4 regions of the Bradyrhizobium ottawaense genome follow, and region 1 is predicted to be linked to each of the others. Evidence: predicted binding sites of a transcription regulator. Region 1 holds the regulator's gene; each other region holds the start of a gene.
The links. The regulator PhoB, encoded in region 1, activates phosphate uptake and scavenging genes when phosphate is short. The targets are predictions, from matches to a motif close to TGTCATNNANCTGTCAT.
Positions count from the first base shown of each region.

Region 2: a site for PhoB is predicted at 1,768-1,784, ahead of phnC (phosphonate ABC transporter ATP-binding protein). Genes of this name have one in related genera too.
Region 3: a site for PhoB is predicted at 3,280-3,296, ahead of CIT37_RS23765 (acetoacetate decarboxylase). Genes of this name have one in related genera too.
Region 4: a site for PhoB is predicted at 2,676-2,692, ahead of ugpB (sn-glycerol-3-phosphate ABC transporter substrate-binding protein UgpB). Genes of this name have one in related genera too.

Region 1 covers NZ_CP029425.2:8,290,628-8,295,874, forward strand. The annotation lists gene CIT37_RS38790 (aspartate aminotransferase family protein) at 1-278, opposite strand, end outside; gene CIT37_RS38795 (GcrA family cell cycle regulator) at 734-1,246, shown strand; gene phoB (phosphate regulon transcriptional regulator PhoB) at 1,476-2,183, opposite strand; gene phoU (phosphate signaling complex protein PhoU) at 2,206-2,922, opposite strand; gene pstB (phosphate ABC transporter ATP-binding protein PstB) at 2,934-3,752, opposite strand; gene pstA (phosphate ABC transporter permease PstA) at 3,749-4,600, opposite strand; gene pstC (phosphate ABC transporter permease subunit PstC) at 4,605-5,247, opposite strand, start outside.
Region 2 covers NZ_CP029425.2:8,129,158-8,134,404, reverse strand. The annotation lists gene CIT37_RS38040 (alpha-D-ribose 1-methylphosphonate 5-triphosphate diphosphatase) at 1-1,042, opposite strand, end outside; gene CIT37_RS38035 (transferase hexapeptide repeat family protein) at 1,039-1,710, opposite strand; gene phnC (phosphonate ABC transporter ATP-binding protein) at 1,884-2,693, shown strand; gene phnD (phosphonate ABC transporter substrate-binding protein) at 2,760-3,695, shown strand; gene phnE (phosphonate ABC transporter, permease protein PhnE) at 3,767-4,651, shown strand; gene phnE (phosphonate ABC transporter, permease protein PhnE) at 4,648-5,247, shown strand, end outside.
Region 3 covers NZ_CP029425.2:4,934,892-4,940,138, forward strand. The annotation lists gene CIT37_RS23755 (carbohydrate porin) at 1-1,200, opposite strand, end outside; gene CIT37_RS23760 (transporter) at 1,231-2,247, opposite strand; gene CIT37_RS23765 (acetoacetate decarboxylase) at 2,359-3,138, opposite strand; gene CIT37_RS23770 (patatin-like phospholipase family protein) at 3,337-4,512, shown strand; gene CIT37_RS23775 (hypothetical protein) at 5,068-5,247, opposite strand, start outside.
Region 4 covers NZ_CP029425.2:111,366-116,612, forward strand. The annotation lists gene CIT37_RS00485 (GIY-YIG nuclease family protein) at 1-40, shown strand, start outside; gene CIT37_RS00490 (MarR family winged helix-turn-helix transcriptional regulator) at 59-517, opposite strand; gene CIT37_RS00495 (organic hydroperoxide resistance protein) at 673-1,098, shown strand; partial or broken gene CIT37_RS00500 (CaiB/BaiF CoA transferase family protein) at 1,329-2,527, shown strand; gene ugpB (sn-glycerol-3-phosphate ABC transporter substrate-binding protein UgpB) at 2,745-4,061, shown strand; gene ugpA (sn-glycerol-3-phosphate ABC transporter permease UgpA) at 4,112-4,993, shown strand; gene ugpE (sn-glycerol-3-phosphate ABC transporter permease UgpE) at 4,993-5,247, shown strand, end outside.

The sequences.
Region 1 (5,247 bases):
AAGTCGGCAAAGCTCTCGTTGCAGAGCCGGTTGGCGAGCTTCTCGCCATCCGGGCTCTGGAACAGGTTCGACATGTGCCAGAGCTTCGTCGCCTGCTCCTGCAGCGCCTTGATCAGATGCGGGTGGCAATGGCCGAGCGCATTCACAGCCACGCCCGAGGTGAAATCGAGATAGCGATCGCCATTGGTCGCGATCAGCCAGCAGCCTTCGCCGCGCTCGAAGCCGAGGTCGGCTCTGGCGAAAACGGGGAGCAAATGCGGCGCTGCGCTGTTAGTCATGATGTCACTTGAATGTTGCGGACGGTGTGACGCGTGCATTGCGCAACGCACCATCGACCGGCCCGGAAAACGAAACGTGCCGCCTTTTAAGGGCGGCACGCGCGACTATCTTATGCCTGGCAAGACGGGTGTCAATGCCGCCCGGAAAGCCTCGGGAAACGCTGAATCCGTAGTCTTGCGGTGCCGATTTTGCGGGTTTTCACCACGGAACATGTGGAAGCGAGTCGGCGGACTCTTGCGCGGGAGTCACGCCATATTGTAGCGTTTGGATTGTCAGATACGACATCTCGTGCAGCGGTTCTGATCCCAAGAGTCCTCTTGTACCGGCGTAAACGTTCGGGCGTCAGTCACGCGCCCGGCGAGCCTTAAGGGATTCTGACGGCACGGGTTTTTGAAGGCTTAGGCAATCGCTGCGAGGCCCCAGGATGGCGGCGCGTAGCGAGGGAAAGGGTGCAATGACGGTTTTGACCTGGTCCGACGATCGCGTCGAGCAGCTGAAAAAGCTCTGGGAGGCCGGACTTTCGGCCAGCCAGATCGCAGCTGAACTCGGCAATGTGACCCGCAATGCCGTGATCGGCAAAGTGCACAGGCTCGGTCTGTCCGGCCGTGCCAAGAGCCCTTCATCGGCAGCGCCCCGGCCGCGCAAGGCGCGTCCCGCGCAGCACATGATGCGGGTGACCCGCCCCATTGCGCGCGGCAACACCGCGCTGGCGCAGGCCTTCGAGGTCGAGGTGGAGGCCGAACCGGTCACCTACGACAACGTGGTGCCGATGAGCCAGCGGCTGTCGCTGCTCGAGCTGAACGAGGCCACCTGCCATTGGCCGGTCGGCGATCCCTCCAGCCCCGATTTCTTCTTCTGCGGCGGCAGGGCGCTGTCCGGCCTGCCCTACTGCGCCCAGCACTCGCGCGTCGCGTATCAGCCGGCGGCGGATCGCCGGCGTGCCCCGGCAAAGCCGGGTCCGCGGTGAGTGGATTTAGCTGATCGCAAAGACGGCAGCCGTCACACGACGGCGCCTCAACCAACTCGGTGTCATCCCCGCGAACGCGGGGATCCATAACCATAGGGCGCTGTTGTTGCGCGAGATGGTCACTCCGAGTCTTCGCCAAACCACTGCCTGTGGTTATGGGTCCATGCTTTCGCAGGGACGACACCGGAGAATGTGGCGGCAGCCCACCAAACCCCAACGCCTGCAAACCTTACGTCTGCTCCGCCTTCGCGAAGCGATCGTCGAGCGCGTAGCCGGCGCCGCGGACGGTGCGGATCGGGTCCTGCTCGCGGCCGAGATTGAGCAGCTTGCGCAGGCGGCCGATATGGACGTCGACGGTGCGCTCGTCGATGTAGATGTCGCGGCCCCAGACGCTGTCGAGCAGCTGCTCGCGCGAGAACACGCGGCCCGGATGCTCCAGGAAGAACTCCAGCAGGCGATATTCGGTCGGACCGAGATCGATCGGCCGGCCCGAGCGCGCCACGCGACGCTTGTCGCGGTCGAGCTCGATGTCGCCATAGGCCAGCACTGTCGCGAGTCGCTCAGGACTGGCGCGGCGAAGCAGGCCCTTCACGCGCGCCAAGAGCTCTGGCACCGAGAACGGCTTGACGATGTAGTCGTCGGCGCCGGTCGCAAGTCCCCGCACCCGCTCGCTCTCCTCGCCGCGCGCGGTGAGCATGATGATCGGCAGCTGCTTGGTGTCGGGCCGGGTCCGCAGGCGCCGGCACAGCTCGATGCCCGACAGGCCCGGCAGCATCCAGTCGAGCACGATCAGGTCCGGGATGTGCTCCTTGAGGCGGGTGTCGGCGTCGTCGCCGCGCATGACCGTCTCGACGTCATAGCCGTCGCCTTCGAGGTTGTAGCGAAGCAGCTCGGTGAGAGCTTCCTCGTCCTCAACCACCATAATGCGTGCGCCCATCGGGTCGTCGCTCCTTGAGTCTTCAGGTATTCGGGACCGTCGTGGCGAAGGTGGTCATGTCGCCCTTCGGCCGCTTGTCGGTGATCGCCTGGCCTTCGATCATGTAGAACACGGTCTCGGCGATGTTGGTGGCGTGGTCGCCGATCCGCTCGATGTTCTTGGCGCAGAACATCAGATGGATGCAGAACGAGATGTTGCGCGGATCCTCCATCATGTAGGTGAGGAGCTCGCGGAACAGCGAGGTGCAGATCGCGTCGACTTCCTCGTCGCCCTTCCACACCGCCATCGCCGCCGGCAGATCATGTGCGGCATAGGCGTCCAGCACCGACTTGACCTGCTGCTGCACGAGGTCGGTCATGTGCTCCAGGCCGCGGAACAGTTTCAGCGGATGGAAGTCGGTCTCCAGCGCGGCGACGCGCTTGCCCATGTTCTTGGCGAGGTCGCCGATGCGCTCGAGGTCGGTCGCAACGCGCATGGCGCCGACGATCTCGCGCAAATCCACCGCCATCGGCTGGCGGCGGGCGATGGTGAGCACGGCGCGTTCCTCGATGCGCTTCTGCAGCGCGTCGAGCTCGGCGTCGATGGCGACGACGCGCTGGCCGAGCGCGACGTCGCGGCGGATCAGCGCGCCGACGGAATCGACGATCATGCGCTCGGCGATGCCGCCCATCTCGGCGACCAGGCGGGTGAGCTCCTGGAGGTCGGTGTCGAAAGCTTTTGCGGTATGTTCAGTACCCATGTCGCGTCTCCTCAGCCGAACCGGCCGGTAATGTAATCCTGCGTGCGCCGGTCGCTCGGCGACGTGAAGATCTTGCTGGTGTCGTCGAACTCGATCAGCTCGCCGAGATACATGAAGGCGGTCTTGTCGGAGACGCGCGCCGCCTGCTGCATGTTGTGCGTGACGATCGCGATCGTGTAGTTCTCGGACAGCTCCTGGATCAGCTCCTCGACCTTGGCGGTCGAGATCGGATCGAGCGCCGAGCAGGGCTCGTCGAACAGAATCACCTCGGGCCGCACCGCGACGGTGCGGGCGATGCACAGGCGCTGCTGCTGGCCGCCGGAGAGCGACAGGCCGGAGGCGTTGAGCTTGTCCTTGACCTCGTTCCACAGCGCGCCGCCGCGCAGCGCCTTCTCGACGCGGTCGTCCATCTCGGACTTCGAGATCTTCTCGTAGAGGCGGATGCCGAAGGCGATGTTCTCGTAGATCGTCATCGGGAACGGCGTCGGCTTCTGGAACACCATGCCGACCCGGGCGCGCAGCAGATTGAGGTCGAGCCTGGGGTCGAGGATGTTGGTCTGGTCCAGCATGAGCTGGCCGGTGGCGCGCTGGCCCGGATAGAGGTCGTACATCCGGTTGAAGATGCGCAGCAGGGTCGACTTGCCGCAGCCCGACGGGCCGATGAACGCCGTGACACGGTTGGCGCCCAGCGTCAGGTTGATGTTCTTCAGCGCGTGGTGCTCGCCGTAATAGAAATTGAGATTGCGCACCGTCACCTTGGCCGGAGCTTCCGGCAGCGGCTGCGAGGCCAGATGAGCGTTGGAACTCATGGATACGGACAGGTCGGTCATTTTGCAGTCCTCTCGGCGCCGAGGATGCGCGCGCCAATGTTCAGGGCAAGCACGGTGAGCGTGATCAGCAGCGCGCCGCTCCAGGCGAGCTGCTTCCAATAGGCGTAGGGGCTCTGGACGAAGTTGTTGATGGTGACCGGCAAATTGGCCATCGTCTTGTTCAGGCCGAGGCTGAAGAACTGGTTCGACAGCGCGGTGAAGAGCAGCGGCGCGGTCTCGCCGGCGACACGGGCGGTGGCGAGCAGCACGCCGGTGATGAGGCCCGACCGGGCCGCACGATAGGCGATACGCTTGATCACCAGCGAGCGCGGCAGGCCGAGCGCCGAGGCCGCCTCGCGCAGCGGACTCGGCACCAGCAGCAGCATGTCCTCGGTGGTGCGCAGCACGACCGGGATCACGATGACGGCGAGCGCCAGCGCGCCCGCGATCGCGGAGAAGCCACGCATCGGCACCACCACCGCGCCATAGATGAACAGGCCGATGATGATCGAGGGCGCCGAGAGCAGGATGTCGTTGATGAAGCGGATCACCGAGGTCAGCCGGTCGTTGCGGCCGTATTCGGCAAGGTAGGTGCCGGCGAACAGGCCGAGCGGCGCGCCGATGCCGACGCCGATCAACGTCATGATGATCGAACCGACGATCGCGTTGCGCAGGCCGCCCTCGGTCGAACCCGGCGGCGGCGTATCCGCGACGAAGATCTCAAGATTGAGGCCGGCCAGGCCGTTGAAGAGCAGCGTGATCAGGATCAGCGCGAGCCAGGTGACGCCGAAGGCGGCCGCGGCGAAGCAGAGCCCGCGGATGACGATGTCCTTGCGGCGACGACGCGAATAGATCGGATTGAGCGCCATGACGTTACTTCCCCGCCTTCTTGTCCAGCCGCATCAGCATCAGCCGCGCTGCGGCCAGCACGAAGAACGTCAGCACGAACAGCAAGAGGCCGAGCAGGATCAGGCCGGACTGGTGCAGGCCGTCGCTCTCGGCGAATTCGGATGCGATCGCCGCCGAGATCGTGGTGCCCGGCGCGAAGATCGATGAGGAGATGCGGAACGAGTTGCCGATGATGAAGGTCACCGCCATGGTCTCGCCGAGGGCGCGGCCCAGCGCCAGCATGACGCCGCCGATGATGCCGACGCGGGTGTAGGGGATCACCACGCTGCGGACGACTTCCCAGGTGGTGCAGCCGACGCCGTAGGCGGCCTCCTTCAGCACCGGCGGCACCGTCTTGAACACGTCGACCGAGATCGAGGTGATGAAGGGCAGCACCATGATGGCGAGGATCAGCGCGGCGTTGAACGTGCTGAGATAGGACGGCGGACCTGCGAAGATCGCGCCCAGCACGGGCACGCCGTCGAATATTCTGATCATGAAGGGCTGGAAGGTGTTGGCCAGGAACGGGCCCAGCACGAAGAAGCCCCACATGCCGTAGATGATCGAGGGAATGCCGGCGAGCAGCTCGATCGCCATGCCGATCGGGCGGCGCAGCCATTGCGGGCAG
Region 2 (5,247 bases), 160 kb from region 1:
GGCCTTCGGCGAGCACGCCGCGATCGGCAAGGCCGGTGGCGCGCGCCGGGCCGGCGGAGACCAGATTCCAGGCTTCCGTCAGCGGCAGCACGCCATCGGCGGCGAGGCGGAACGCGGCAAGCAGCTGCGCGGGATAATAATAGTCGGACGCCAGCACCGAGCAGAGCCCCTTGGCGATCATGTCGGAGGCCTTCGTCCAGCCTGTGTGGCTGCCGCCGCGCACGACGTTGGGCGCGCCGTAGACGATGGCATCGCCGTGGCTTGCTGCCGCCCGCGCCGTCTCCTCGTTGATCGGAAACTCCGCGATGTCAGCGCCGAGCTCGCGAAACTCCTGGCGCATCGCCGGCGTCGCATCGTCGTGCGAGAGCATCCGCACCTCGGCTGCGCGCGCCGCGGCGGCCAGCCGCGCAACCGAAGCCGGCACTTCGTCGGCGCGCGAGACCACGCGTTCGACCAGCCGGTCGAATTCCTCAGCTGACAGCCCGGTGCGCTCCACCATGCGGTTGCGCTTGCGCGGCTTGGCCATGTCGGCGACCGTGCCGTCCATGTGGTCGTTGAAAGCGAACAGGTCGACCCGGCCTTCGTCGAGCCATTCGCTGATCTCGGCCTCGGCGCCGAGATTGTAGGTCTCGTGCCGCAGATGGAAGCGGGTGTCCGCGGCGAACTGCGGACGCTGCCGCTCGATGGCCTCCATCAGGCCGCGCGCGTTATCGGCGCTGCGCAGGCCCGGCTCCCACGAGCAGGTGGTGGCGTGAAAGACGGTGGTGATGCCGTTGCTGATCGCCTGGCGATCGCTGTCGGCGAGCGCGACGTCGATCGGGAAGTCGACACCGGCGCGCGGCATCATCTGCCGCTCGAAGGCGTCGCCGTGCAGGTCGACGATGCCGGGCAGCACCAGCAGGTTGCGCGAATCGATTATCAGCCGCGCCCGGCCCCGTGAGGCATCGACCTGCGCGATGTCCTGTCCCGACACCGCCAATGACGTTTCGACGAGTTCGGCGCCGATCAGGGCCCGGCCGCCTTCAAGGAAAATGTCTGTCACGCGACCGCGTTTCGTTTGCTGGTAAGGGATCTGGTCAGGGGAGCCGCCCCTGCTTCGTATGTCGCAAGAAAATCTTCAATCCCGAGCTTGCGGAAATCGGGCAGCGCTTCACGCAACTTGTCGTGATCCCAGTCCCACCAGGCGAGCCGCGCGAGCCTTCCGGCGATCTCCTCGGAGAAACGCCGCCGCACGATGCGGGCCGGATTGCCGGCGACGATGGCGTAGGCCGGCACGTCCTTGGTGACGATGGCGCCGGCCGCGATCACCGCGCCGGTGCCGATGTTGCGGCCCGGCAGCACGATCGCGCCGTGGCCGATCCAGACGTCGTGGCCGATATGGACGTGATGCTGGCGCCGCCAGTCGAAGAATTCGGCGTCGTCGCTCTCGCCTTCGAAGTAGGCGCTCGAGCGATAGGTGAAATGCGCCTGGGTCGCGCGGTGCATCGGATGATTGCCGGGATTGATGCGCGTCATGGCCGCGATCGAGCAGAACTTTCCGATGGTGGTGTAGGTGATCTGGGAATCGTTCACGACATAGGAGTAATCGCCCATCGCCACTTCATGCAGGATGGTGCGCGCGCCGACCTCGGTATAGGCGCCGAGCCTGGTCTCATGCAGTTTGGCCGAGGGATCGATGGTCGGCTGGACCGAAAGAGTTTTGGCGGCCATGTTGCATCCGGAGCGCGAGGGCGGGCGTTCCTCTTCGAGCGGCTTGATGACGATGTCATGACGCGGCGATGACAGGGGATGAGGTGTGTAGCATCGCCGCAGTGCAACGCCCGTGTCACACAAGTGTCAAGCGCGGGCGTTAGCGGTTGGCTCCAGCTAATCTGGAGTCCTGCATGCTGGTGGTGGAAGGTCTGACGTGTCGCTTCGGCGCGAAAGCCGCGGTGGACGACGCTTCGTTTCAAGTCTCCTCCGGCGGCTTCGTCGGTGTGATCGGACGGTCCGGCGCCGGCAAGTCGACGCTGCTGCGAACCATCAATCGTCTCGCGACGCCGACGCAGGGCCGCATCCTGTTCGACGGCATCAACGTCACCGCGCTGCGCGGCAAGGAGCTGCGGCAGTGGCGGGCGCGCTCAGCCATGATCTTCCAGCAATTCAACCTGGTCGGCCGGCTCGACGTCCTCACCAACGTCCTGATGGGACGGCTTGCGACGATGCCGGCCTGGCGCTCGCTGTCGCAAGTGTGGCCCGAGCAGGACAAGGCGCTGGCGATGTCCGCGCTCGAACAGTTCGACATCGCGTCGCTCGCGGCCCAGCGCGCCGACCAGCTTTCCGGCGGCCAGCAGCAGCGCGTCGCGATCGCGCGTGCGCTGGTGCAGCAGCCCGACATCATCCTCGCCGACGAGCCGATCGCATCGCTCGATCCGCGCAACACCAAGATCGTGATGGATGCGCTGCTGCGCATCAACAAGCATTTCGGCATCACCGTGATCTGCAATCTGCATTCGCTCGATCTGGCGCGCAGCTATTGCGACCGCCTGATCGGCATGGCGCAGGGCCGGGTGGTGTTCGACGGCGCGCCGGCCGCACTGACCGACCACGTCGCGCGCGAGCTTTACGATCTCGAAGCCGCCGACGTCATGGGCACCATGCCTGACCCGGCGCCCGCGGGCGTCCCGGCACTTGGAACGGCGGCCGCCGCCTGAGCCGCGTCGCGCCTGTTTGAGTTGCAAGCTTTTGCGTCAACCGACCCAACCGATGAAGAGGGTATCATGATCACTCGTAGACTCGTTCTGGCCGGCGCCGCGGCGCTCGCCTTCGCCTCGTCGGCTTCCGCCGAAGACTGGAAAGCCAAATATCCCGAGCTGACCTTCGCGGTCGTCCCGGCCGAGAACGCCTCCGGCGTCACCGAGCGCTGGGCGCCTTTCGTGAGCTATCTCTCCAAGGAACTCGGCGTGAAGGTCACGCTGCGCATCGCCAACGACTACGCCGCCGTCATCGAGGGCCAGCGCGCCGGCAACATCCATATCGCCAGCTATGGCTCGGCCTCGTTCGCCCGCGCCCGCCTGACCGGCGTCAAGTCCGACGCCTTCGCCAACGACATCAACGCCGACGGCTCGACCGGCTATTATTCGGTGTTCTTCGTCAAGGCGAGCAGCGCCTACAAGAGCGTCGACCAGCTCAAGGGCAAGAACCTCGGCCTCGTCGATCCGAACTCGACCTCCGGCAACAATGTGCCGCGCTTCGAGCTGGACAAGATGGGCATCCCCGATGCCGACGGCTATTTCGGCAAGGTCGTCTTCACCGGCAGTCACGAGAACGCGATGCTGGCGCTGTCGCAGGGCACCGTCGACGTTGCCGCCAACCAGTGGACCAGCGACGACGATTCCACGCTGGCGCAGATGCTGACCAAGGGCATGCTGAAGAATGCCGACGGCTCGGCGATGAAGAAGGACGATTTCCGTATCATCCATAAGTCGGCGCCGATCATCAACGGCCCCTATGCCTACAATTCCGACCTGCCGGAAGACGCCAAGGCCGCTATCGCCAAGGCGTTCTTCGACGCGCCGGCCAAGGACAAGGCCGCGTTCGACCGCCTCTCCGACGGCCAGAAGAAGGGCTTTCATCCCGCCACCACCAAGGATTGGGACGGCACGATCGAGCTGATCAAGTTCGTCGATGCGCTGCGTAAGAAGAAGGCGTCCTGATCTCAGGGCGATGTAACTGGAGCCGGGTCCTTGGACCCGGCTCTTTCTTTGACGGAACTTGGCTCAGGCCGATGACAACAGCGGTTTCGATCCTCCCCGAGCAGCAGCTTGCCGTGCTCAACGCCGCTTATCGCCAGGCGGTCGGGCGCAGGCGGCTCCGCCTGCTGTTGGGGATCGCGGTCTTCGCCGCCGCGCTGCTTCTCGCCGCGGTCGGTGCGGAAGTGAATCTGCGCACGCTGTTCACCTATTTCGGCAATTTCATCAGCTATTTCGACCGCATCCTCACGCTCGACAACGGCCAGCGCGTCTGGACCGATGTCGGCGAGTGGCTCTGGGGCTGGCGCAAATGGCTGAAGATGCTCGGCGAGACGCTGCTGATCTCCTATGTCGGCACGCTGATCGGCGCGACCTTGGCATTTTGTCTGAACTTCTTCGCGGCTGAAAACACCTCGCCCGCACCCTGGCTGCGCTTCGTCGTCCGGCGCCTGCTCGAATTCGCCCGCACCGTTCCGGGCATCGTCTTCGCGCTGATCTTCGTCATCGCCTTCGGGCTCGGACCGATGGCGGGCGTGCTCGCGATCGCGATCCACTCCACCGGCGCGCTCGGAAAGCTGTTCTCGGAAATCGTCGAGAACGCCGATATGAAGCCGGTCGAAGGCATCCGCTCGACCGGCGCGAGCTGGCTGTCCTGCATGCGGTTCGCCGTCGTGCCGCAGGTGACCGCGGGCTATGCGAGCTACGCGCTGCTGCGCTTCGAGATCAACGTCCGCGAAGCCTCGGTGATGGGCTTCGTCGGCGCCGGCGGCATCGGCCAGGAACTCGTCGTCGCCATCCGCAAATTCTACTATTCGGACGTCAGCGCGATCCTGCTCACCATCATCGTCACCGTGTTCATCATCGACATCAGCACCGGTTGGCTGCGCGGCCGCCTGTTCGGCAAGGAGGCGCGGACGTGACGAGGCGGCAAGCGGTCGACACGCGAGAGCTTCGCGCGCGCTATCCCGATGTGTTCGACCGGCCGGCCTCGGCGCGGCTTGCCACGCCGGCGATGATCGTCGCGGCGTTCGCGATCCTCATTTACGGCCTAGTCGATCTCGATTTCTCGCCGTCGCGATTCTTCGCAGGTCTCAGCCAGCTCGGCTGGATCAGCCTGATGATGATCCCGCCTGACCCCGGATCGTCGCTCCCGATCTATCTGAAGGCGCTCGGCGAGACGCTGTCGATCGCGCTGCTCGGCACGACGCTGGCCGCGATATTCGCGCTTCCGGTCAGCCTGCTCGCGGCGCGCAACGTGGTGCCGTCGAAGCTCCTGCGTTTTCCTGTCCGCCGCGTGCTGGATTCGATCCGCGGCGTCGACACGCTGATCTGGGCGCTGGTGTGGATCAACGTCGTCGGGCTTGGCCCGTTCGCCGGCGTGCTTGCCATTGCGGTGTCGGATTTCGGCGCCTTCGGAAAGCTGTTCTCGGAGGCGATCGAGGCCGCCGACCAGAAGCAGGTCGAGGGCATCCGCGCCTCCGGCGGCAGCCCGCTGCACGAGATCCGCTTCGGCCTG
Region 3 (5,247 bases), 3.4 Mb from region 1:
CGTCTCGTTGCTGCGCACCGGGCTTCGGATGCCGGTGAAGGCCTGCGTGTCGACGTCGAGATTGCGCGCGCTGTTCGAGATCCGCATGTAAGCCATGGCCACGCCGAAGCGGTCGAGCGGGCGGCCCGGCGTGAAGCCGACGAAGCCGATGCCGCCGTCCATATAGAGGTCGATCAGATTGCGATCCGGCGGGCTGTAGGCGATGCGGCCGAACGCGGTGATGCCGGGGAGCGAGGCCGACGTGCTGGTCTCGGTGACCTCAGGCGGACGATACAGCACCTGCTCGATCACGGCGAAGATGCCGTAATTGCCGTTGAGCCTTGCGGGAATGCCGCTGCCGCCGGGATCGGCGATCGACATCCCCTCCGCCGTCAAGCGCTGGCTGTCGAACGAGCCGTAATGCTTCCACGCGCCCGGCGTGAAATTGCCGGCGAGCCGACGGCCGCCGATATCGATGTCGTAGTTGAAGCGGACCTGCCCGATCACCCACGGCGGATCGTTGACGCGGAATGCCAGGCCATGATGATCGCGCAGCTGAGGATCGACATCGCCGGAGCCGGACGGATCGCCGTTGAACACCGCACCATACGCGGTGATCTTGTCGGTCAGTGCGGCCTTGATGCGAATGCCGGGCACCGCGATCGGCGGCGCCGGGCCGCCGGCCGGAAGGTTGGACGCCTTGATCGCGGGCCAGCCGAAGGTGCCGTTGACGAAGAGGTCGTCGGTCTGGCTGTCGAAGAACTCGACATCGGCGGCCTGCTGGCCGGCCCTGATGTTCAGGCGGTCATTGAAAAAGCTCTGCTCGAAATAGGCGTTGTAGAGCCGCTGGTCCGGCAGCGCCTCGATCTCGCTGATGGTGGCGAGGTTCATCACGTAGTTGCGGCTGAGCCCCTGGCCGTAGATGACGAGAGCATTGGCGTAAAAGCGGCCGCCGGTCCAGCCGACCAGTCTGTCGAGATCGGCATCGACCGACAGATCGAGCCGGCCGAAATGGATGGCGCCACGCTTCACGCCGCCGGCGGCGTTGGCGATATTGTCTGCGATATAGGTGGCGCCGAAATTCAGGCCCTTGCTGGCAAGGCCGTCGTGCCATTCGTTGAACCATTTGGGAAACAGCCATGCGGCCGCGCTTTCGTCCTTGGCACCGGCGAGCGCGCTCGTCGCCGTGCAGGCCAGGGCGATCGCGGCCGCCACGGATATTTGGGTCCCCCAACTCACGATCGACACACGCTACTTGAAGATACCGGTGCGCCGCATGAAGAGATAGGCCGCAGTAACCGAGCAGGCCATCAGCACTGCCGCCCACAAAAATCCGCTTTCGACCTCGGTCAGCGGCAGGCCCTTGGTGTTCATGCCGAAGATGCCGGTGACCAGCGTCGGCGGCAGCAACAGCGAGGTCACGATCGAGAGGGTGTGGAGATGGCGGTTGCTCTCCTCCTCGTTCTTGAAGCGCAGCTCTTCCTCGAGCAGGCGGCTGCGCTCGCGCAGCTCGACGATGTCGTGATCGAGGCCATCGAGCCGCTGCGCAAGCTTGCCGGCCTGGATCCGCAACGCCGGCGACAAATGATCGGTGTTCTTCTGATCGAGACGGTGAAACAGCGTGCGCAATCCGGTGAGCTGCCGATGCAGCCGCACGCAGGTGCGGCGGAGCCGGCCGAGATTGCGGCGCATCTCGGGCCTCGCGTCATCGGCGAGGATGCGCTCCTCGATATCGTCGATCTCCTGGCCGAGCTTGTCGGCCATCCGGTCCAGCGTGTCCGCGACCTCGTCGACGATCTTTTCGAGCAGATGAGCGACGTTGTCGACGCGGTAGCCGCCTTCGAGCACCCGCCGCGTGGCGTCCGCCGAGCACAGCGCCTGATGGCGGCCAGAGACCAGCAGCCGCTCGGTCATGGCGAAGCGCAGGAACGCGGTCTCCTCCGTCGCGCTGTCGATCTCGCGCACGAGATCGGAGAACACACCATAGACGCAATGGTCGATGACGTGAAGCTGCTGGAAGGTGTCGCTCGACAGCAGCAGTTCGCGTGCAAGCGCCGGCAGCTGCGACGCCGCGATCCAGGGCCGCGCCCGCGCGTCGGTCAGGTTGAAATGCAGCCAGAGCCGGCCGTCATGGCTGAACTCGATCGGCTGGTCGACCGGCAGCGCCTCGGCACTGCCGTCGCTGTGCAGGCGGAAGGCCCAGACCAGGCCGGGAATGGCGGGTTCGGCGTTCGATAATGCGCTGGCAAGCTTTGCCGGCTCAGCCATGGATAGCCCCAACCGTCAACAACTGCCCCGTTTCGGAAGATGGCTGACGGCATCTTCCGGACCCCACGCGGGTACTCAATTACGCCAGTGTTACAGTTTGATGATGCCGCCCTATTCCGCCGCCAGCCCGGTCGCGGCCGCCTCGGCTTGCCTGATGTAGTCATGGACGACGCGGCCGAACGGCAGCGTCAGATCGGCAATGTAATGATGCGCGCCGAGGCAGCGGCGGACCGGGAAATCGGCGACCGGCGCGTTGACATGAGGCACCAGGTGCAGCCGGCCCGGCCCCATCCAGGAGCCCTTCGGCACGATGTCGACGAGGTTGATCGCGACCAGCTGGCAGACCTCGAGACGACCGTCGACGCCCGGGATCATCTTCAGATTGATCTGCGTCTTCGACAGCGTGGCGCGGGTGAGGTCGCCGTTGCCGGCCATGCTCTCGTGCTTGTAGCCCATGGTGCCCATGGCGACGAGCTGGCCGGCATATTCCAGCGTGCCCGTCAGCGTGTCCTTGACGATTTCGAGCTTGGGATGGGCGTATTTCTTGGGAAAGCCCCAGATCTCGCGGCCGGCGGCGATCGGCGGATCGTCGTCGAGATACATCTGCGAGACGAAGTTGACGTCCTCGCCGTTGAGGCGCGCGGGAATGACGAGGCCGGATTCGGTATAGCTGCCGAAGCCGGAGGAGTCAGGCATCTTGATCCACTCGTAATGCGCGATCGGCTGGTCGATCGGCTGCAACGGCTCAGGCAGGCCGGCACGGATCAGCTCCGGGTCGGTCTCGTAGGTGATGACGAGGAATTCGCGGTTGACGAACCGATACGGACCGGCCGGATAGCTCGGCCCCGCCGCGGGCATGGACGGAAGTCTCAGCACGTCTTCGCTTCGCATCGCTGGTCTCCTGTGTTCCTGATCGGCGGCAATTGCTAGCGATCCTCATTGACTGCGATGTGAAGCTTTTCCGTCGGGCGCACGACCCCTGCCGTTGCAGCGTGGTCGGTCTGCGTTGCCGGCGATGCATCGGCGCCGCCTTGTCATCACGCCGTCACCACGTGACGCAATCGTCTGGCGCAAGCAGGAGGCATCGCCATGGACGCCCGCACGTCGCAACCGACATATCAGAGCCATCAGGCGCCCTCGCGGGGCTGGCGGCCCGAGCGCTGCGATCGCGTCGCGCTGGTGCTGCAGGGCGGCGGCGCGCTCGGCGCCTACCAGGCCGGTGTCTACCAGGCGCTGCACGAGGCCGGCATCGAGCCGGACTGGGTCTGCGGTGTCTCGATCGGCGCGATCAACTCCGCCATCATCGCCGGCAACAAGCCGGAAAAGCGGCTCGAGGCGCTGCGCATCTTCTGGGAGCGCATCACCAACCGCAAGATCTGGCACTACACCCCCGACGGCGACGTCTTCCGCCAGTGGCGCAATCTCACCAGCGCCTGGATGACCTCGGCGATGGGCCAGCCCGGATTCTTCACCCCGCACCAAATGAATCCCTGGTTCAGCCCGGTCGGCGCGCGCACCGCGACCAGCTATTACGACACGATGCCGCTGAAGGAGAGCCTGCTCGAGCTGGTCGACTTCGATCTCATCAACGAGAAGAGGGTCCGCTTCGCGGTCGGCGCGGTCAACGTGCTCTCGGGCAATTTCATCTATTTCGACAATTCCCATGACGAGATCGAGCCGGAGCACATCATGGCCTCCGGCGCCCTGCCCCCGGCGCTGCCGATGGTGCGGATCGGCACCGATCATTTCTGGGACGGCGGCATCGTCTCCAACACGCCGCTGCAACACCTGCTCGACCAGGAGGATGCGCTCAATTCGCTGGTGTTTCAGGTCGACCTGTTCAGCGCGCGCGGCGTGCTGCCGCGCTCGATCCAGGACGTGATGGCTCGCCACAAGGACATCATGTATTCCTCGCGCACGCGCCACAACACCGACGTCTATCGCCGCACCCACAATCTCAAGGTCCTGCTCCACAAGGCGCTGGCGAAGCTGCCGGACGAGCAACTGTCCGACGAGGAGCGCAAGCTGAAGACGAGCCTGTGCCACATGCCGGAGATCGCGATCCTGCATCTGATCTACCAGCAGAAGGCCTATGAGGGCGACGCCAAGGACCACGAGTTCTCGGGCACCTCGATGCGCGAGCACTGGACCAGCGGCTATGAAGACACCAAGCGCACGCTGAAGCGCCGCGACTGGATCAAGATGCCGGAGGAAGGCATGGGCCTCGTCGTGCACGACGTGCACCGGGAGACGGAGAGCGCGTAAGGGACGCTTGTGTCCCGGACGCGCAGCAACGCCTTGAGCGTTGCTGCGCCAAGCCGGGACCCAGAAGCTACACGGTTCGTCGCGATCATGGGCTCCGGCTCTGCAGCGCAACGTCGAAGGGACGCTGCGCTGCGTCCGGGGCACGAGACTGCCCATAAACATGATCCATTCGGAAGACACACTATCGCATTCTCGCGGCTCATTTCGCCCGAGCTTTGCTCTCGTCGTTGCCCTTCTTGTTCAGAAAGGGCGCAGGGAAGGCCGGGCGCCGGCTGGCACCCGCGGTCCCGTGTGCGAACAAGACGCGCACGGGTTGGACAACAGGTGTAGCCGGGCGACCGGCCTTCCCTGCGCGGATGGCTTTACGGCTTATGTCGCGCTCTCCCCGGGGAGCGATGCACTATTGCCCCCGTCGCGTTGCGGATGACTGATGTGCTGACCCGGTTGAGCCGCAACATCACCGCAACACTTGACGCACAGACCCCGGGCGTCAGGACCACACGATTTTGCCGTCCGCGCACATCCCCGTTCCTGTCCCCGATGGCTTGCGTGCGCTCACCATCGTGGCCGAACCAAGGACGCCGTCAGCGCCGTGTCGTATCGCGCGTGCAGCTGCTCACGGGGATTCCCGCCCTGCAGCCTGCCCAGCGCGCCGACGCCGTCGCGGCCACCGCCTCCCGGCCCGCGTCTCGTGACGATCGCGAAACGCCCCTTATGGCGGGCGGGATGAGCCAT
Region 4 (5,247 bases), 410 kb from region 1:
ATCGGGATCGGGACGCGCTTTTGCCAAGAAGCATTTCTGATCGCGCGCGCTACACCCCCTACTCCCCGATCACCGCGTTCAGCCGATCCCGCAGCGCGACGATCTCGTCCTTCATCGACACCAGTTCCGACACTGAGCAGTCCGAGGCCGCCAGGATCGACTGCGGCACGCTGCGGGCCTTTTCCTTCAGTGCATGCCCCTGCGCCGTCAACGCGATCAGGACCTGACGCTCGTCCTCGCTCGAGCGGGTGCGCCGCACGAGATGGGCGGCCTCGAGCCGCTTGAGCAGCGGCGTCAGCGTGCCCGAATCCAGGAACAGCCGCTCGCCGATGTCCTTGACCGGCACGTCGTCGCGCTCCCACAGCACCAGCATCACCAGATATTGCGGATAGGTCAGGCCGAGCCGGTCCAGCAGCGGCTTGTAGACGCGGTTGAAGGCATGCGCGGCCGAGTAGACCGCGAAGCAGATCTGGTTGTCGAGGCGTTGCGGATCGAGGGTCGATAGCTTCCGGGGCATGGAGAATCTCACGGGATTTCCTCCCATTTTGGGGCCGGCGGGCGGCACATTCAATTGCGAACAATTAAATGTGAGCCTCGCTAATTTCAATTGCGCACAATCTAATTGTTTGCGATACAGAGCGCACCCCAACCGGAAGACCCGAGGAGACGACAATGTCCGTGAACGTCCTCTACAAGACCAGCGCCAAGGCCACCGGCGGCCGTGATGGCCATGCTGCAACCCTCGACGGCGCGCTCGACGTCAAGCTCACCACGCCGAAGGAGCTCGGGGGCGGCGGCGGCGCCGGCAACAATCCCGAGCAGCTGTTCGCGGCCGGCTATGCGGCCTGCTTCATCGGCGCGATGAAGTTCGTCTCGTCGCAGGGTGGGCCGAAGGTTCCGGCCGATGCGTCCGTGACCTCGACCGTCGGCATCGGCCCGCGCTCCGAGGGCGGCTTCGGTCTCGACATCGATCTCGCCGTCTCGCTGCCGGGCCTCGCCCGCGCGGAAGCCGAGGCGCTGGTCGAGAAGGCGCACCAGGTGTGCCCGTACTCCAATGCCACGCGCGGCAATGTCGACGTTCGCCTGACGGTCGTCTGATCGAAAGTGCGGATTGGCTGGCCCGGGATCCCCCTCGGACCGGCCGCTTCCGCTGATCTGCCAATCCTGATTAGCCATGCCGCGGCATGCAGCCGGCAGTGCATACGCCCCTACGCAACAGGCCATTGCTGGCTTGTGCGAACCTCGCTAGGCCTGTGGCCAAATATCGACACAGGGGAAGCGAAGGCATGAGTTCTGAAGCCGCCAGTTCTGAAGCCGCATTGGGCGCAATGAGCGGATTGCGCGTCATCGATCTCACGCGCGTGCTCGGCGGTCCCTACTGCACCCAGATCCTCGCCGACCACGGCGCCGACGTGATCAAGGTCGAGCCGCCCGCGGGCGACGAGGTGCGCGAATGGGGCCCTCCCTTCCACGAGGAGGACGCGGCCTATTTCGTCGGAATCAACCGCAACAAGCGCTCGATCGGCCTCGACCTCGCCTCCGAGGGCGGCCGCATCGTGCTGCTCAAGATGCTGGAGACCGCCGACGTCCTGATCGAGAATTTCAAGCCGGGCACGCTGGAGAAATGGGGCATCGGCAACGACGTGCTCAGCAAGAAATTCCCGCGCCTCGTGCATTGCCGGATCTGCGGCTTCGGCGCCGACGGCCCGCGCGGCGGCAATCCCGGCTATGACGCCATCATCCCGGCTATGACGCCATCATCCAGGCCATGACCGGCATGATCGCCGCGACCGGCTCGCCCGAGAGCGGACCGATGCGGATCGGCGTGCCCTTGGTCGACATCACCACCGGACTTTATGCGGCGATCGGCATCCTGATGGCGCTGTCGGAGCGGCAGCGTTCCGGCAAGGGCCAATTCCTGGAGACGACGCTGTACGAGACCGGCCTTGCCATCATGCATCCGCACACCGCGAATTATTTCATGCATGGCAAGCCGCCGAGCCTCACCGGCAACGAGCATCCCAACCTCGTGCCTTACGCGATCTTCCCGACCAAGACCGACGACATCTTCATCGGTGTCGGCAATGACGGCACCTTCCGCAAGCTCGCCAAGGAGATCGGCAAGCCCGAGCTCGGCACCGATCCGCGCTTTGCCCGCAACAAGGACCGCATCGCCAATCGCGAGGCGCTGCGCGCCGAGCTTGCTGCCGTGTTCAGCCAGCACGAGGCCGAGCCGCTGTGCAATCGCCTGCTCGCCGCGGGCCTGCCCGCCGGGCCCGTGCAGAAGATCGACCAGGCGTTGACCAACCCGCACACGATCGCGCGCGGCGATATTATCGAGAAGGACTGGTACAAGGGCGTCGCCTCGCCGATCCGGCTCGACCGCAGCAAGCCGAGCCTGCGCCGGCTGCCGCCGAAATTCAGCCAGCACTCCCAGGAGGTGCTGGGCGAGTTTGGCTACTCCAAGGCCGAGATCGACGCGATGGTCGAGAAGGGCACCGTCTGCGGCCCCGAGCGCAAGCGGTAGAGGCCACCACCTCCGTCCGACGAATGATGCCGCAGTGCGGCGCGGGCACGATAGTGCACCGCGAACCAATGCGGCTGCCGCTCCGTCTTCGCCTATTTGCCGTCTTCCCTTTTCCAGCGCTTGCCGCTTTCGTTTCGGCCGCTTACACAGTCATGTGAACGTCATATGGCGCTGCTAGCGCAAGCGCTTCTTTTGACGGCCAAGGGAGGTTTACTTGATGGCTCTTCGACACTTTGGGGTGGCTGCCGCATTTGCACTCACGGTTGGCATGACGGCGTCGCCGGCGCTGGCCGTGACGGAAATCCAGTGGTGGCACGCGATGACCGGCGCCAACAACGACGTCATCGTCAAGCTCGCCAACGACTTCAACACGTCGCAGAGCGACTTCAAGGTCGTTCCGACCTACAAGGGCAATTACGCCGACACCATGAACGCGGGCATCGCGGCGTTTCGTGCCGGCAACGCGCCGCACATCATGCAGGTGTTCGAGGTCGGCACCGCCACCATGATGGCTGCGACCGGCGCGGTGAAGCCCGTCTACAAGCTGATGGCCGAGGCCGGCGAGAAGTTCGATCCCAAGATCTACCTGCCCGCCATCACCGGCTACTACTCGACCTCGAAGGGCGAGATGCTGTCGTTCCCCTTCAACTCGTCGTCCACCGTGATGTGGGTCAATCTCGACGAGCTGAAGAAGGCCAATGTCGCGATCCCGAAGACCTGGCCCGAGACGTTCGAGGCCGCCAAGAAGCTGAAGGCTGCCGGTCATGACACCTGCGGCTTCTCCGGCTCCTGGGTCACCTGGGTCAATCTCGAGCAGCTCTCCGCCTGGCACAACGTCCCGCTCGCCAGCAAGGCCAACGGCCTCGACGGCTTCGACACCAAGCTCGAGTTCAACGGGCCGCTCCAGGTCAAGCATCTCGAAAACCTGGTCGAGCTCCAGAAGACCAAGGTCTACGACTATGCCGGCCGTACCAACACCGGCGAAGGCCGCTTCACCTCGGGCGAATGCCCGATCTACCTGACCTCGTCGGCCTTCTTCGGCAACGTCAAGGCCCAGGCCAAGTTCAACTTCACCGCGGTGCCGATGCCGTATTATCCGGAGGCAAAGGGCGCGCCGCAGAACTCGATCATCGGCGGCGCTTCGCTCTGGGTCATGGGCGGCAAGCCGGCCGACGAATACAAGGGCGTCGCAAAATTCCTGACCTTCCTCTCCGACACCGATCGCCAGGTCTACATCCACAAGGCCTCGGGCTATCTGCCGATCACCAAGGCGGCCTATGAGAAAGCCAAGGCCGAGGGCTTCTACAAGGACCAGCCCTATCTCGAGACCCCGCTGCTGGAGCTGACCAACAAGGAGCCGACCGAGAACTCGCGCGGTCTGCGCCTCGGCAACATGGTTCAGCTGCGTGACGTCTGGTCGGAAGAGATCGAGCAGGCGCTGGCCGGCAAGAAGACCGCCAAGCAGGCGCTGGATGCCGCCGTCGAGCGCGGCAACACGATGCTGCGGCAGTTCGAAAAGACCGCCGTCAAGTGAGGCGATGAGCGGCAGGCCGGTCCCCCGGCCTGCCGCTTTCGGCGGACACCATGCAGAAGCAAGCCATTTTCCAATCCAGGCTATTGCCTTACGCGCTGGTTGCCCCGCAGCTCGCGATCGTCCTGCTATTCTTCTACTGGCCGGCCCTGCAGGCGGTGATCCAGTCGTTCCTGCTCCAGGACGCCTTCGGTCTGTCGACGAGCTTCGTCTGGTTCGAGAACTATCTCGACCTGTTCAGGGAGCCCGCCTATTTCGAGGCGATCCTCCGCACCTTCTTCTTCTCTTTCGCCATCGCGGTCTCGTCGTTGTCCTTTGCGCTGCTGCTCGCCGTCATGGCGGACAAGCCCCTGCGCGGCTCGATGCTGTACCGCACCCTCTTGATCTGGCCCTATGCGGTGGCGCCGCCGGTCGTCGGCGTGCTCTGGATCTTCATGCTGCATCCCTCGCTGGGCATCATCGCGCGCTATTTGCGCGCGATCGGGGTCGACTGGAATCCGCTGCTCGACGGTGACCAGGCGGCAACCCTGATCATCCTCGCCGCCGCCTGGAAGCAGATCTCCTATAATTTCCTGTTCTTCCTCGCCGGTCTGCAGAGCATCCCGCGAAGCGTGCTCGAAGCCGCCGCGATCGACGGTGCCCGTCCGATGCGCCGGTTCTGGACCGTGACCTTCCCGCTGCTGTCGCCGACCATCTTCTTCCTGCTGGTCGTCAACATCGTCTACGCCTTCTTCGACACGTTCGGCATCATCGACACCATGACCCGCGGCGGTCCCGGCAAGTCGACCGAGACGCTGGTCTACAAGGTCTATTCCGACGGCCTGCTCGGCGGCAATCTCGGCAGCTCCGCCGCGCAATCGGTGATCCTGATGGTGATGGTCATCGTGCTGACGGGAATCCAGTTCCGCTTCGTCGAACGCAAGGTGACCTACTGATGGTCGAGGAAGAGGGCTTTCGGCGCTACGTCGCGCACATCATTCTCTGGATCGGAATCGCGATCGTCGCCTTCCCGGTCTACATCGCGTTCGTCGCCTCGACCCAGGACAATGCGCTGATCGCGAACGGGCAGATGTCGCTGCTGCCGGGCGGTCATTTCTTCGAGACCTATTATCAAACCATCTTCGTCGGCACGAGCGGCTCGACCCGCGAGCCTGTCGGCAACATGATGCTGAACTCGCTGGTGATGGCG